3 regions of the Paraburkholderia sp. Cpub6 genome follow, and region 3 is predicted to be linked to each of the others. Evidence: predicted binding sites of a transcription regulator. Region 3 holds the regulator's gene; each other region holds the start of a gene.
The links. Region 3 encodes LexA, which represses DNA repair genes until DNA is damaged. Its sites were predicted from a motif close to ACTGTATNNNNATACAGT; they were not measured.
Positions count from the first base shown of each region.

Region 1 (5,173 bases), on a different contig from region 3:
TTCCGTACTGTCACGGCGGCGACACGCCCGACCCCGAGTTCGGCAAGGATCATCCGTGCAGCGAATTCACGCCGCCAGTGGTCAAGCTTGGCGCGCACGTGGCGGCGCTTGGCATGCGCTTCTACGACGGCCCGATGTTTCCAGCCGACTACCGCAACAATATCTTCATCGCCGAGCACGGCTCGTGGAACCGCAGCAAGAAGGTCGGCTACCGCGTCGTGCGCGTGATCACCGACCCTGACGGCAGCCACGCACGCCAGCAGGTCTTTGCCGAAGGCTGGCTACAACCCGGCGAATCGGTCTGGGGCCGCCCCGCCGACGTGTTGCCGCTGCCAGACGGTTCGCTACTGATCAGCGACGATACCGCCGGCGCAATCTATCGCATCACATATTCAGCGCCGTAACGCGCGGATGCACGCATGCCCGGCTGCACTCACCTTGAGCCAGGTCCGGCGCATCTCGCCACCCCGCTTTCAGCCTGGGCGATCGTCCTCCACGTGACCACCCGCGCGCCGCAGGCGTAGAATGCGCGTCGGCCCGCGCCCCCGCGGCGCGCCGCTCCTTTCGACCGCCCGTCACTCTGCCCACGCGTTCATGCCCACCGCTGCCTCGACTTCCCCGCGCTTCAGATCCAAGACGCTCACCGCCGCGTTGGCGTTCCTGTTCGGCAGCCTCGGCGCCCACCGCTTCTATCTGTACGGCACCCGAGACATCTACGGCTGGGCGCATCTACTCGGCACGCTGATCGGCATTCCCGGCGTGATGCTGCTGGTCGCGACCGAGCGCGCGTCGATCCTGGGCTGGGCGCTCGCGCCGATCGGCGCGGTTTCGCTGTTTGCCGCGTTTCTGGCGGCGCTCGTCTACGGGCTGCGTCCTGATCAGAAATGGAATGCGCAATTCAACACCCACACGCAACGCAAAAGCCGCTCCGGCTGGACGGTCATTTTCGTCGTGATCTTTTCGCTGCTGATCGGTGCGTTTCTGCTGATGACCGGTCTCGCGCTCGCGTTCCAGACCTACTTCGAAAGTCAGGTCGAAGCGGCCAAGGCGATTTCGCAGTAATGCCCCCCGTCGCGGGACCCGCAGACGTTCCTGCGCGCTAGAAAAGCCTCAGTTGCGGATTGTCGCGCGCCGGTGCGCTCACCTGCTCGGCGCGCGGCGGCTCGATCCGGCGGAAATGCGACATGTCGAGAATGCCGCGGTCGCGCCCGTTCAACCCTAACCGGCGCACGGCCTTGTGAAAGCGCTGCCTGAGCAGATCCGCCCATAAGCCCTCTCCCTTCATGCGGGTCGAGAACGAAGAATCGTAATCCTTGCCGCCTCGCATGTCGCGCACACGGCTCATCACGCGCTCGGCCCGATCCGGGAAATGTGCGCCCAGCCAATCCTTGAACAGCGGCGCGACCTCCCACGGCAGCCGCAGCACGATATAGCTCGCATTGCTGGCGCCCGCTTCGGCGCATGCTTCGAGCACGCGCTCCATATCCGGTTCGGTGACGAACGGGATCACCGGCGCGATGCTGACGCCGACCGGAATGCCCGCCTCGCTTAGCGTACGGATCGTGCGCAGCCGGCGCGACGGCGTGGCCGCGCGCGGTTCGAGCGTGCGCGCGATGTCGGCGTCCAGCGTGGTGATGGTGATCGCCGCCATGAATTGCCCGCGCCCGGCCATCGGCGCAAGCAGGTCGATGTCGCGCTCGATCAGCGATGATTTGGTGATCGCCGCGAACGGGTGGTTGCGCTCGCTGAGCACCTCGATCACACGACGCGTAAGACGCAAGTCACGTTCGGCCGGCTGCCATGCATCGGTGGCGACGCCGAGCGCGATCGGCTCGGGTACATAGGATTTCTTCGACAGTTCCCGCTCGAGCAGTTCGGGCGCGTTGATCTTCGCGTAGATGCGGCTTTCGAAATCGAGCCCGGGCGACAAGCCCAGGTAGCTGTGCGTGGGCCGCGCGAAGCAATAGATGCAGCCGTGTTCGCAGCCCCGGTAAGGATTCAGCGACACATTGAACGGAATGTCCGGCGATGCATTGCGTGTGAGGATGGTTTTTGCGCGCTCCTCGAACACCTGCGTGCGCAGGACCTTCGGCTCCCCGTCTTCGTCGGCCGTCTGCCAGCCATCGTGGACGGCTTCGCGCTGGTCGACTTCGTAGCGGCCTTGCAGGTTCGTGACCGCGCCGCGCCCCTTGCGAGGCGCCGGCGGCGCGATCGGAAATTCGGGAATGTCAGGGGTGTCGGGGTCATCCACGGCGGGCCACGCAAAGCAAACGCAAACAGGAAGCGCCAAAGGAAAGCGGCGCAAAACACCTGTATAAATATACAGTGTTTACGCCGTTTGTCGAGCACTTCGTTGGTCGCTTGATGCGCGTCCAACCCCGTCAGTGAACCGGCACCTACTCGCCCACCGCGATCGTCAGCGTCTCCTTGATTTCCTCCATCACCACATAGCTCTTCGACTGCACCGCGCCCGGCAGCTGCAGCAGGATATCGCCGAGCAACTTGCGGTAATCGGCCATTTCGCCGATGCGCGCCTTGATCAGATAGTCGAAATCGCCCGACACGAGGTGGCACTCGAGAACCTCGGGGATCTTCTGCACCTCGCGCCGGAACAGATCGAACATGTTGCCACTCTTGTGATCGAGCGTGATCTCGACGAACACGAGCAGCGCCGCGCCGAGCTCGGCCGGGTTCACGCGGGCGTAGTAGCCGGTGATCACGCCGTCGCGCTCCATCCGCTTGACGCGCTCGATGCACGGCGTCACTGACAGACCGACCTGCTCCGCCAGGTCCTTCATCGCCATACGGCCGTCCTGCTGCAGGAGCCGCAGGATCTTGTGATCGAGCTTGTCGAGAGCCCGCACGGGCTGGCGCTGGGTACGCATGGTGTTTTTTCTAAAAATGATGAAAATACGATAACAAAACCTGTCTCACTGTTAATAGTATAGCGGTTAACACTGGGCAAACGGCATTTCACCTCACATTGCAGCTCGCCGAATCGAATCAGATCGAACCTCCGACGAGCGCCTTGCCCTCACTCAATTTTTGGATATCTGGAGCAGCTATGCGAGTCGTCGTTTTGGGCAGTGGCGTCGTCGGCGTGACGAGTGCGTATTACCTCGCGCGCGCCGGTCACGAAGTGACTGTCATCGATCGCGAAGCCGGCCCGGCGCTCGAAACCAGTTTCGCCAACGCGGGCCAGATCTCGCCGGGCTACGCTTCGCCGTGGGCCGCCCCGGGCGTGCCGCTGAAGGCCGTCAAGTGGATGTTCCAGAAGCACGCGCCGCTAGCGATTCGCGTCGACGGCACCGCGTTCCAACTGCAATGGATGTGGCAGATGCTGCAGAACTGCACGGCGCCGCGCTATGCGGTGAACAAGGGCCGTATGGTGCGGCTGGCCGAATACAGCCGCGACTGCCTGCAGGCGTTGCGCGCCGACACCGGCATCGAGTACGAAGGCCGCACCGGCGGCACGCTGCAGGTATTTCGCACGCAACAGCAGTTCGACGGCGCCGCGAAAGACATCGCCGTACTGCAGGAAGCCAACGTGCCATACGAGCTGCTGACGGCCGACGAACTCGCCAAGGCCGAACCAGCCCTCGCCGCGGTGTCGCACAAGCTCACCGGCGGCCTGCGCCTGCCCGGCGACGAAACCGGCGACTGCCAGATGTTCACGACGCGCCTCGCGGCGCTCGCCGAGGAACTGGGCGTCAAGTTCCGCTACAACACGTCGATCGACGCGCTCGCGATGGCGGGCGGCCGCATCGCCGGCGTGCAGTGCGGCAGCGAACTCGTGCGCGCGGATTCGTTCGTGGTCGCGCTCGGCTCGTATTCGACACGCTTCCTCGATGGCATAGTGAAGATTCCGGTCTATCCGCTGAAAGGCTATTCGATCACCGCGCCGATCGTCGACGCGGCTGCCGCGCCAGTGTCGACCGTGCTCGATGAGACCTACAAGATCGCGATCACGCGCTTCGATGACCGGATTCGCGTCGGCGGGATGGCCGAGATCGTCGGCTTCGACAAATCGCTGCGCCAGGCGCGCCGCGAGACGCTCGAGCTTTCTGTGAATGACCTGTTCCCGGGCGGCGGCGACACGTCGAAGGCGACGTTCTGGACCGGTCTGCGGCCGATGACGCCGGACGGCACGCCGATCGTCGGCCGCACGCCGGTTCCGAACCTGTTCCTGAACACCGGCCACGGCACGCTTGGCTGGACGATGTCGTGCGGCTCGGGCCAACTGCTCGCCGACTTGATGTCGGGCAAGCAGCCCGCGATTCGCGCGGACGATCTGTCGGTGCATCGCTATCTCGGTGAGACCGCGGGCGAGCATCGGCCGGCGTATGCGTGAGTTTGAGTGCGTGCGCTGACGCGGTCCTGGCCGCGGCGCAGGCCGCAACAAACAGCAGCCGGTCAAACAAACGGCGCCTCGCGGGGCGCCGTTTGCATTTCAATGTGCTGCCGCGATCGCGGCCGGCATCGAGGCATGCTCAGAACTGGTCTTCCGACAAAGCCAGCACGCCCTCGCCCCCCTTCGCGCTGACGATCGCCACTTCGAGCGCCGCCGCCTGTGGCAACACGTGCTCGGCGTAGAACCGCGCGGTCGCGATCTTCGCGTCATGAAACGCTGGGTCCTCGTCGCGCTTCGTCGCCGCGGCAAGCTGCGCACGCGCCATCTGCCAGCCGCCCAGCACGATGCCCGCGAGCTTCAGATAGGGCACGCTGCCCGCGAACACCGCATTCGGATCGCCCTTCGCATTGGCGACGACGAAATCAACGACCGCGCCAAGCGCGCGCCGGCCCTGCGCGAGCTGTGTGCGCATCGACGCGAACGCCGCGCCCTGCTGCGCGCCAAGCGCTTCAACCGTTTCGGCGACGCCAGCGAGCAGTTCCTTCGCGACCTTGCCGCCGTCGCGCAGCGTCTTGCGACCGATCAGGTCGTTGGCCTGGATCGCGGTCGTGCCTTCGTAAATCGGTAGAATGCGCGCGTCGCGGTAGTACTGGGCAGCGCCGGTTTCCTCGATGAAGCCCATGCCGCCATGCACCTGCACGCCGAGGCTCGTCACGTCGATCGACAGCTCCGTGCTCCAGCCCTTCACGATCGGCACGAGGTATTCGTAGATCGCCTGATGCTTCGCGCGCGTCGCATCGTCCGGATGACGATGCGCGATAT
Region 1 covers NZ_JACHDM010000006.1:104,107-109,279, reverse strand. Annotated here, with positions in the region: gene HDG33_RS13390 (sorbosone dehydrogenase family protein) at 1-404, shown strand, start outside; gene HDG33_RS13385 (NINE protein) at 595-1,062, shown strand; gene HDG33_RS13380 (PA0069 family radical SAM protein) at 1,100-2,251, opposite strand; gene HDG33_RS13375 (Lrp/AsnC ligand binding domain-containing protein) at 2,397-2,885, opposite strand; gene HDG33_RS13370 (D-amino acid dehydrogenase) at 3,065-4,351, shown strand; gene HDG33_RS13365 (acyl-CoA dehydrogenase) at 4,491-5,173, opposite strand, start outside.
Region 1: the regulator LexA is predicted to act here: its motif matches at 2,310-2,327, upstream of HDG33_RS13380 (PA0069 family radical SAM protein).

Region 2 (5,173 bases), on a different contig from region 3:
CCGCCCGAATACGATCGCGCCGAACGGCCGCACCGCGAAGCCCGCCGCGAAGCTGAGCAGCGTGAAGATGAACGCCGCGGTCGGATTGACGCCGGAGAAGAAGCTCTTGCTGATGAAGGCCGCAAGCGAGCCGGCCAGATAGAAGTCGTACCACTCGAAAACCGTACCCAGCGACGATGCGAAGATCACCCGCTTCTCATCGCGCGTCATCGGCACGTGCGAGATTTGCCCGCCAACGGTAGCCATATTGTCGTCTCCAATATTGATATATCCACGGATCGCCGGCACAGCCGTTCCCGTGCAACCGATTATTGGAGTGGAAACTTACGGCGTTCTGACTCGGCGCCTGAACTTGGGGTAGTCCGGTAAGCCGACGAATAGGCGTTCAATTTCCGTTAATGTGCTGGTATGTGCGCGCAACCCACGCTGAAATATCTCAAAAAAACGCTGACCGTCAAGCTGCCGATAGAGGCGCGTTAGGGTAAGTCCCGCCCCGTTCGAGCACGTGCAAGCTGACGCGCACCAGTGTGCCGGCGAGCCGCGGTGACTCCTGGTAGACGTTGTCGTCGATGGCGAGCTCGCCGCCGTGCATTGCCGCAATCTCGCGCACGATCGCGAGGCCGAGGCCGCTGCCGTCGCCCTCGCGGCCCAGAATCCGGTAAAAGCGCTCGACCACACGCGAGCGCTCGCTGGCCGGAATGCCGAGCCCGGTGTCCTCGACTTCCAGGTGCACGAGCCGCGCGGGGGTGTCGTGCCGCACGCGCACGGTGATGCGGCCGCCCGCCGGCGTATAGCGGATCGCGTTGTCGATCAGGTTCGACAGCATTTCACGCAGCATCACCGGATTGCCGGCGACTTCGACGGGCTCGTTGGGCGCTTCGTAGCCGATGTCCATCTGTTTCGCGAGCGCGGCCTGCACCCATTCGCGCACCGCGCTGCGCGCGAGTTCGCCCAGTTCGACCGGCGTGAAGATCTGCCCCGACCGACGGTTCTCCGCGCGCGCCAGCGCGAGCAATTGCGTGACGAGCCGCGCGGCCTGCTCGGAGCTCGTCGCGATCTGTTCGAGCGAGCGACGAACCTCGGCCGACGCGTTCTGGCGCAGCGCGAGCTCGGCCTGGGTGCGCAGGCCGGCCAGCGGCGTTTTCATCTGATGCGCGGCGTCGGCGATGAAGCGCTTCTGCAGCTCCATGTTCTGTTCGAGGCGCGTGAGCAGATCGTTGAACGACGTGACGAGCGGCTCGATTTCCGGCGGCGCGCGGCGCGCTTCGAGCGGCGACAGATCGTCCGGCCGGCGCGCGCGGATATGCGCCTGCAGCGCATGCAGCGGCTCGAGCCCGCGCGACAGTCCGAACCACACGAGCAGGATCGCGAGCGGCAGGATCACGAACTGCGGCAGGATCACGCCCTTGATGATGTCGTTGGCGAGCTGGCTGCGCTTGTCGAGCGTTTCGGCGACCTGCACGAGCACGGCCTGCGCGCCCGGCGTCTGCGGAAACTCGACGGTCGTGTAGGCGACGCGGATGTCGTTGCCGCGCAGCACGTCGTCGCGGAATTCGACGAGGCCCGGCGGCGGGCGGTCCTCCTCGTGCGGCAGTGGCATGTCACGCTCGCCGGCCACGAGCTCGCCGCGCGTGCCGAGCACCTGAAAGAACACGCTGTCGACGTTGTCGGCGCGCAGGAAATCGCGCGTCGACTCGGGCAGTGACAGCTCCGCGACGCCATTGACCGGATGGATCTGGCGCGCGAGCACGTAGGCGTCGATTTCGAGCGCGCGGTCGAACGGCCCGTTCGCGATCGACTTCGCGACCAGATAGGTGACCGCGAGGCTCATCGGCCACAGCAGCAGCAGCGGCGCGAGCATCCAGTCGAGAATTTCGCCGAACAGCGAGCGCGGACGCGCTTCGGCGGCGGCTTCGGTTTCGTCGGGCGCGGCGAACGGATTGGCGTAGCGCGCGTCGCGCGCCTCGTCGAGGTCCGCAGCGTGCGCCGTGGCGCGATCAGCGCGTGCGGACATCGCTGGCCTCTATTTGTAGTGGTGGCTCGCCGGCATCGCGGTGGACGACGGCGCGGTGGACGATTGTGCCGCTTGTGCCGTCTGCGGCTCGGAGCCGGCCGGGGTGGCGGGCGCGCTCGCATTTGCCGGCGGCGCCGCTTTTTCGAGGCAGTAGCCGAGCCCGCGCACGGTGATGATGCGCACGCCGCTCGGTTCGATCTTCTTGCGCAGCCGGTGCACGTAGACTTCGATCGCGTTGTTGCTGACTTCCTCGCCCCATTCGCATAGATGGTCGACGAGCTGCTCTTTCGAGACCAGCCGGCCGATCCGTTGCAGCAGCACTTCGAGCAGACCGAGCTCGCGCGCCGACAGATCGATCGCCTGGTCGTTGACGTAGGCGATGCGGCCCACCTGATCGAACGACAGCGAGCCATGCCGCACGACGGTCGGGCCGCCGCCCGCGCCGCGCCGTGTCAGCGCGCGCACGCGCGCTTCGAGTTCGTTCAGCGCGAAGGGCTTGGCCATGTAATCGTCGGCGCCGAGGTCGAGGCCTTTGACGCGTTCGTCGACGCTATCGGCGGCGGTCAGGATCAGCACGGGCAGGTTCGAATTGCGCGCGCGCAGGCGGCGCAGCACCTCGAGCCCGGACATGCGCGGCAGGCCCAGATCGAGGATCAATAGGTCGAACGTCTGCATTGACAACGCGGTATCGGCTTCCACGCCGCTTTTCACGTGATCGACCGCATAGGCCGATTGGCGGAGTGATCGAACCAGACCATCCGCGAGTATGCTGTCGTCTTCGGCAATTAGAATTCGCATGATGCGCCAGCCTGGCTTTGCCGGCACCGTGGGGTTGCCCCGGCGCGCAGCGGTCTCCGAACATTATTGTGGGTAGTTGGGGCGATGCGACAGTAAAAGATGCGCGTTCGCATCACAATCGCGCTTGCCAAAACTACTGTTTTTTTATACAGTGTCTGCGTTTCGTGTGATGTCCTGGAGACTCCGCTCAATTCGAGTGGAACCACGGGTGCACATCTGCCTCAGACGCCGTTCATCATAGCAAAGGACGATTCATGGAAGAAAGCAAGAAAGGCTCGGCTGGACTGACTGCTGAAAAGAGCAAGGCTCTCGCCGCCGCGCTCGCGCAGATCGAAAAGCAGTTCGGCAAAGGGTCGGTCATGCGGCTCGGCGCAGGTGAGGCAGTCGAAGACATCCAGGTGGTCTCCACCGGATCGCTCGGCCTCGACATCGCACTGGGCGTCGGCGGTTTGCCGCGCGGCCGCGTGGTCGAAATCTACGGTCCGGAATCGTCCGGTAAAACCACGCTGACGCTGCAGGTCGTCGCCGAAATGCAGAAGCTCGGCGGCACCGCGGCGTTCATCGACGCGGAACACGCGCTGGACATTCAATACGCGGGCAAGCTCGGCGTGAACGTCGCCGACCTGCTGGTCTCGCAGCCGGACACCGGCGAACAGGCGCTCGAAATCGCCGACGCGCTGGTGCGCTCGGGCTCGATCGACATGATCGTGATCGACTCGGTCGCGGCGCTGGTGCCGAAGGCGGAAATCGAAGGCGAAATGGGCGACTCGCTGCCGGGTCTGCAGGCGCGTCTGATGTCGCAGGCGCTGCGCAAGCTGACCGGCACGATCAAGCGCACGAATTGCCTCGTGATCTTCATCAACCAGATCCGCATGAAGATCGGCGTGATGTTCGGCAACCCGGAAACCACCACGGGCGGTAATGCGCTGAAGTTCTACGCGTCGGTGCGTCTCGACATTCGCCGCATCGGCTCGATCAAGAAGAACGACGAAGTGATCGGCAACGAAACCCGCGTGAAGGTCGTCAAGAACAAGGTGGCGCCGCCGTTCCGTGAAGCGATTTTCGACATCCTGTACGGCGAGGGCATCTCGCGTCAGGGCGAAATCATCGACCTCGGCGTGCAGGCGAAGATCGTCGACAAGGCCGGCGCATGGTACAGCTACAGCGGCGAGCGGATTGGTCAGGGCAAGGACAACGCGCGTGAATTCCTGCGCGAAAATCCGGATATCGCTCGCGAAATCGAGAACCGTATCCGCGAATCGCTGGGCGTTACCGCGATGGCGAACGCCGTGACCGGCGCGGACGCTGAAGTCGCGGGCGAAGAAGAGTAAGCATCAAGTGATACGCAAAGGCCGGCCGCTGTCCGGTTTCGACTCCGGACGCTATCCGGACGGCCCGCGCGACGCGGCGGACGGATCGCCTGAGTCCGGCGATCCGTTCGAACCGTTCGACGCACATGACCGCGCCGCGGGCCGCGGCCCGCAGCGTACGCGGTCTGCGCCCGCTGCAGCGTCGTCCAGCCGGGATTCCTCCGGACTCGATTCCCCAATCCCCTCCGAGGTCACCTACACCCGCTCGCGTCGCCAACCCGGCGAAGAGAAGCCGGGCCAGTCCGACAGAGACGACAGCAGAAAATCCCAACGCCCCGCCCGTTCGCTGAAAGCGCGCGCGCTCGGCTATCTGTCGCGCCGCGAATATAGCCGCGCCGACCTCGCCCGCAAGCTGAAGCCTTACGTCGAGGAAACCGATTCGCTCGACACGGTGCTCGACGCGCTGCAGGCCGAAAACTGGCTATCCGACTCGCGCTTCGCGGAAAGCCTGATCCATCGGCGCGCATCGCGGCTCGGCACGAGCCGCATTCTCGGCGAACTGAAGCAACACGCGCTCAACCCGGCGCTCGTCGAAGAGGCGAGCGCGCAATTGCGCGAAACCGAACTCGCACGCGCCCAGGCGGTCTGGCGCAAGAAGTTCGGCCAGTTGCCGCAAACGCCGGCCGAGCGCGCGAAGCAGGCGCGCTTTCTCGCGTCGCGCGGCTTCTCCGGCGCGACGATCGGCAAGATCCTGAAGGGTATCGACGACATCGGGGACGGCGACTAACACGCCAGTCTCGACGGGTAGGGCAATTACCGCGCCGTAACCTGGCGCCAGGCCGTGCGCAATCGGGGCTGTCCCAAATACCCGTTATGCTAAACTCCAGAGGTTTTCCAATCCGGCCTTTCCTTCCCGCATGTCGCTCTCCCCGCCAGTGCCCCGTCAGTTGCGCCATCGTCGCGCAATCAGAGCGGAAGCTTACGAGCGAGCCGATGGCCTGTGGGATGTGGAAGCGTGCCTGACCGACGAAAAGCCACGCGATGTGGCGCT
Region 2 covers NZ_JACHDM010000002.1:195,566-200,738, forward strand. Annotated here, with positions in the region: gene HDG33_RS05665 (MFS transporter) at 1-246, opposite strand, end outside; gene HDG33_RS05670 (sensor histidine kinase) at 455-2,014, opposite strand; gene HDG33_RS05675 (response regulator transcription factor) at 2,024-2,812, opposite strand; gene recA (recombinase RecA) at 3,067-4,143, shown strand; gene recX (recombination regulator RecX) at 4,151-4,909, shown strand; gene HDG33_RS05690 (DUF2889 domain-containing protein) at 5,040-5,173, shown strand, end outside.
Region 2: the regulator LexA is predicted to act here: its motif matches at 2,948-2,965, upstream of recA (recombinase RecA).

Region 3 (5,173 bases):
GCCGAATTGCGGCGCACCATGATTGATTCAGACCGCGCTTTCCGCGCGAATGGAGAAAACAGATGGCGAGCTACCAGAAAATCCTGTTGTGCTACGACGGCTCGCGCGAAGGCCGCAAAGCCCTGCGTTGCGGTGCCGATCTGGCGTTGGAACTGAAGGCGGAAACGCATCTGCTGTCGGTCGTCGACATGCGTTCGAGCATCGCGCAGAGCGCGGGCCTGTTGACAGACGTCGCCTGCGGCAGCTTCGAAAAAACGGCCCGCGAGATTCTGCAGGAGGGCGTGAACTGGCTGACCGAACGAGGCGTGAGCGCGCAGGGGCATTTCGCATTCGGTCATCCGATCGACGAGATCGCCAATCTTGCCAACGAGTTGCAGGTCGACCTCGTGGTGGTGGGTCATCGCTGTCGGACTGGTTTGTCGCGGTGGTGGATGGGGGCGGGCAACACGCCGCTGCTCGACCGCGTGTCGTGCAGCATTCTGGTGGCGTGCTCGTCCGCGCAGGAGCAGCAGCAGGCGGCTGCGGCGTAATGGGCTAGTGAGGGACGCGAAGCCGCGCGCCCCGTCATCTAGTCCAGATGTGAATAGACCCTGTCGCGTGGCCGGCCCCGATGGCCAGCCACGCATCCCATCCGGCCAGGCTTCGATCTCACTCGTTCAGATTGATCGCCGCGAGCTTCCACGTGACCAGACCTTCGCGACGAAAGATTGCCGAATAGTTCGCGTTACCTTCGCCACGCCGGTACGTGATGACAAACTCGTTGAGACTGCGATAGCCGGCCGTGCTTTGACGCCCGGGCGGCGGTGCGCTTGCCTGCGTGGTGGTGTCGCCCGCGGCTGGTGCGGCCGGCGCTTCGCCGCCCGCGGCTGGCGGCGCGGACGGTTGCTCGCCCGGCGTGCCACGCGGCGGCATGCCGTTCAGCAGCGCCGCGACGCCGTCGGGTGTCGCATAGGCATCGACGAGCGGGCCGATCAGCGTCACGCCGATCACCGCGCCGATCGTGGCCATCTTGTTGCCGGCATCCGCCTCGAGCCGGCGTGTCAGCATGGCGCCCACCTGTTGCTTCAGGCTGTCGCGTAGCGCGGGAAAGTCCACATACTGATTGACGGTTTGCACGTCACGCGCATCGGCGGCGCGTTTGAGATTGTTCACCGCGAGATACGGTGACGCATAAATAAAGCCCAGCGCGGCAATCACGATCACCATGATCAGCGTGATCAGCAGCGGCCGGGTGGCGCTGCCCTGTGTGCGTTTCCGAATTGTCATCGAATGGGACTCCACGTCAGTGATGATCTAACGTCGACCACGGCGAGGTCGAAACGATCTCATCCCACGCGAATCTCTGAACATCCGAAGTGCTTGTTGCATGCGTACTCAGGATTCGCTCAGGCTTCGAACACCGCGCCGTGCACGTTGGCTTCGTCGGCTATGCAACGATCGATCATACGGCATACGGCGTCGACCGTGCCGACCATGATCAGTCGCGACGGTCCATGATAGACCCGCACCGGCGCGCGACGCGCGGGCTCGGCGATGTTCAGCGCCGAATTCAGCGACACGCGCGCGAACGCCGGCAACGACGACGGCAGACCGGAAGCTTCGGCAGCCCCGTCGAACAGCGACGGCGTGCGCGCAGCGGGCGCCTCGATTAGCGCGCAGGGCGTGAGCTTGCGCAGATGGCGCAGACGGCCGAACTGGCGAAAGGGCAACAGGCGGGCAAGGCGTTCCATGAGTCTCTCCAGGCGATTCGGCGTAGATGCGGGCGTAGATGCGGGCGTAAATGCGGCTTGGGTTGGACAAACCGGCGCAAGCGTTCCGGCGACAGCGAAAGATCAGAACTCGCTGGGGCGGATCAGCCCGACCGCGATCCCTTCGAGCGCGAAATCGGCGCTGCCGGATTCCACGAAGATGTTGTCGTAATCGGGGTTTTCGGCGATCAGTTCGATTCCGTTCGGCCGGCGCTTCAGACGCTTGACCGTCACGTCGTCGCCAAGCCGCGCAATGATGATCTGGCCGTCCTTCGCTTCGGTGCGCTTTTGCACCGCGAGCAGGTCGCCGTCGAGAATGCCCGCGTCGCGCATCGACAGGCCGCGCACCTTCAGCAGGTAGTCGGGCTTGCTCGAGAACAGCGCCGGGTCACACGCGTAGTGCTGCGAGATATGTTCCTGCGCGAGGATCGGGCTACCCGCCGCGACCCGGCCGATCAGCGGCAACGACAACTGCATCAGGCCCGCATGCGGCAGGGTGAACTGATACGGCGCGTCCTCCTGCCCGGACAGCAGGCGGATGCCGCGCGACGCGCCGGCCGCGAGTTCGATCACGCCCTTGCGCGCCAGCGCGCGCAGATGCTCTTCCGCGGAATTGGCCGAGCTGAACCCGAGTTCGGCGGCAATTTCCGCGCGAGTGGGCGGAAAGCCGGTGCGTTCGATCGCGCGGCGGATCAGATCGAAAACCTGCTGCTGTCGTGCGGTGAGTTTTGTCATGGCCACTGTATGTATGAACAGGTGACTGTATTTTTATACAGTATTCGGCGCATTTCAAGCTTTACTTTAAGTTCGGCGCAAGGGTCGCGCTGGGGCGTCGTTTATCGGCGACATGACGGCGTTGTCGGCGTCCCAACCGCCGGCGCATCTGTCGTTACCACTTTTAAGCATTAAAAAATGAAGAAACATTATTTTTAATAATGAAAGCGCTTCGATAGACTGGCCTCCGGTTGGCGCTCATGTGCACGTGACCGCGACGCAGAACAACACCAGACGCTCATCAGCGGACCATCACGCGGAGAAAAATTGAAATGAACCATCGGCATATGGGGCTTGGGGCTCGAACCAGAAAACTGATCGCGGCGCTCGCCGTCGGCGCGGCGGGTGCACTCGGCATGTTGGGCGCAAGCGGCGTCGCGCACGCCGACACCACGCTGTTGAACGTGTCCTACGATCCGACGCGCGAGCTGTATCAGGACATCAATCAGGCATTCGGCAAGGAATGGAAGGCCAGGACCGGCGAAGCCGTCACCTTCAGGCAGTCGCACGGCGGCTCGGGCGCGCAGGCTCGCTCGGTGCTCGACGGACTGCAGGCCGACGTCGTGACGCTTGCGCTCGCCTATGACATCGACGCGATCGCGAACAAGGGGCTCGTCGACAGGAACTGGCAAAAGCGTCTGCCGGACAACGCATCGCCGTACACGTCGACGATCGTGTTTCTGGTGCGCAAGGGCAACCCGAAGCACATCAAGGATTGGGACGATCTGGTGAAACCGGGCGTGTCGATCGTGACGCCGAATCCGAAGACCTCGGGCGGCGCGCGCTGGAACTACCTGGCCGCGTGGGCGTACGCCGAGCATCAACCGGGCGGCAACGACCAGAAGGCCAGGGAGTTCGTCGGCAAGCTGTACAGGAACGCCGGCGTGCTCGATTCGGGCGCGCGCGGCGCGACCACGAGCTTCGTGCAGCGCGGTATCGGCGACGTGCTGATCGCGTGGGAAAACGAGGCGTTCCTGTCGCTGAAGGAGTTTGGTCCGGACAGGTTCGAGATCGTGGTGCCGTCGGTGAGCATTCTGGCCGAGCCGCCGGTCGCGGTGGTCGACAAGGTCGTCGACAAACACGGCACGCGCAAGCTGGCCGAGGCGTATCTGAACTTCCTGTATAGCGAGCAAGGTCAGGAGATCGCCGCGCGCAATTTCTATCGTCCGCGTTCCAGCAAGGTGCCCGCCGATCTGACCGCGAAGTTTCCGAAGCTGAAGCTGTACACGATCGACGATTCGTTCGGCGGCTGGACCAACGCGCAGAAGACCCATTTCGCGGACGGCGGCGTGTTCGATTCGATTTATCAGCCGCAGTAAGAACCACCGCCTGAATCACAGCCAGGGGAAAAAGGGCGCGCCCAATGGGCGCGCTTTCGGCTAACCGGGGTCCGGTGGCCAGCAGTGCGGCAGTACCGCAGTACGGCAGCACGCCAGCACGGCAAAACGAACAACCGCGCGAGCATCAACCATGAACGAGTATCCAGCATGACCACGTTGACCTTCCGCAAGCCGAGCGCATTGCCCGGTTTTGGCCTGACACTCGGCATCACGGTGGCTTATCTGAGCCTCGTGGTGCTGATTCCATTGGCGGCGACCTTTCTGAAAACCGCGACGCTCGACTGGGATCAGTTCGTGCGCGCGGTCACGTCGCCGCGTGTGCTCGCGTCGTATCGGCTGACGTTTTTCTCGGCGCTAGGCGGCGCGCTGATCAACGCGGTGTTCGGCTTTCTCGTCGCGTGGGTGTTGGTGCGCTACACGTTTCCGTTCAAGCGTATCGTCGATGCGGTCGTCGATCTGCCATTCGCGTTGCCCACCTCGGTGGCGGGCATTTCGCTCGCGGCCGTGTATGCGGGCAACGGCTGGATCGGCCAGTTCCTCGCGCCGCTCGGCATCAAGATCGCGTTCACGCCGGCGGGCGTGCTGGTCGCGCTGACGTTCATCGGCCTGCCGTTCGTCGTGCGCACGGTGCAACCGGTGCTCGAGGAGTTCGAGCGCGAGCAGGAGGAGGCGGCCGCGTGTCTCGGCGCGTCGCGCTGGCTCACGTTTCGCCGCGTCGTGCTGCCGGCCGTGTTGCCGGCGCTGCTGACCGGCTTCGCGCTCGCCTTTGCGCGTGCGCTCGGCGAATACGGCTCGGTAATCTTCATCGCCGGCAATGTGCCGATGAAGTCGGAGATCACGTCGCTCCTGATCATCACGAAGCTCGAGCAATACGACTATGCGGGCGCGACGGCGCTCGCGGTCGTGATGCTGGTCGTGTCGTTCCTGATGCTGCTGTCGATCAACACGCTGCAGTGGTATCTGCAGCGGCGCACGAGCCGCGGCAAGACGGGATCGGCGCCAGTGGCCACGAGCGTCGCCGCTATCGGTGGAGGTGTGCAATGAGCCGCGTTCCGACCCACCCGGCGAGCGTGGCGCGTCGCCCCGATCCGGTCAGCGAGCCGGCGCTCGTGCGCTGGCTGCTGATCGGCCTCGCACTGCTGTTTCTCGCGCTGTTTCTGGCCGTGCCGCTCGCCGCGGTGTTCTACCAGGCGCTGAACAAGGGGCTGCGTTTTTACTTCGAAGCGCTCGCCGATCCGGATGCGCTGTCGGCGATCAAACTGACGCTGCTCACCGCGGCGATCGCGGTGCCACTGAACCTCGTGTTCGGCC
Region 3 covers NZ_JACHDM010000007.1:79,242-84,414, reverse strand. Annotated here, with positions in the region: gene HDG33_RS14980 (universal stress protein) at 63-530, shown strand; gene HDG33_RS14975 (DUF2939 domain-containing protein) at 649-1,266, opposite strand; gene HDG33_RS14970 (hypothetical protein) at 1,386-1,730, opposite strand; gene lexA (transcriptional repressor LexA) at 1,833-2,483, opposite strand; gene HDG33_RS14960 (sulfate ABC transporter substrate-binding protein) at 2,795-3,841, shown strand; gene cysT (sulfate ABC transporter permease subunit CysT) at 4,010-4,906, shown strand; gene cysW (sulfate ABC transporter permease subunit CysW) at 4,903-5,173, shown strand, end outside.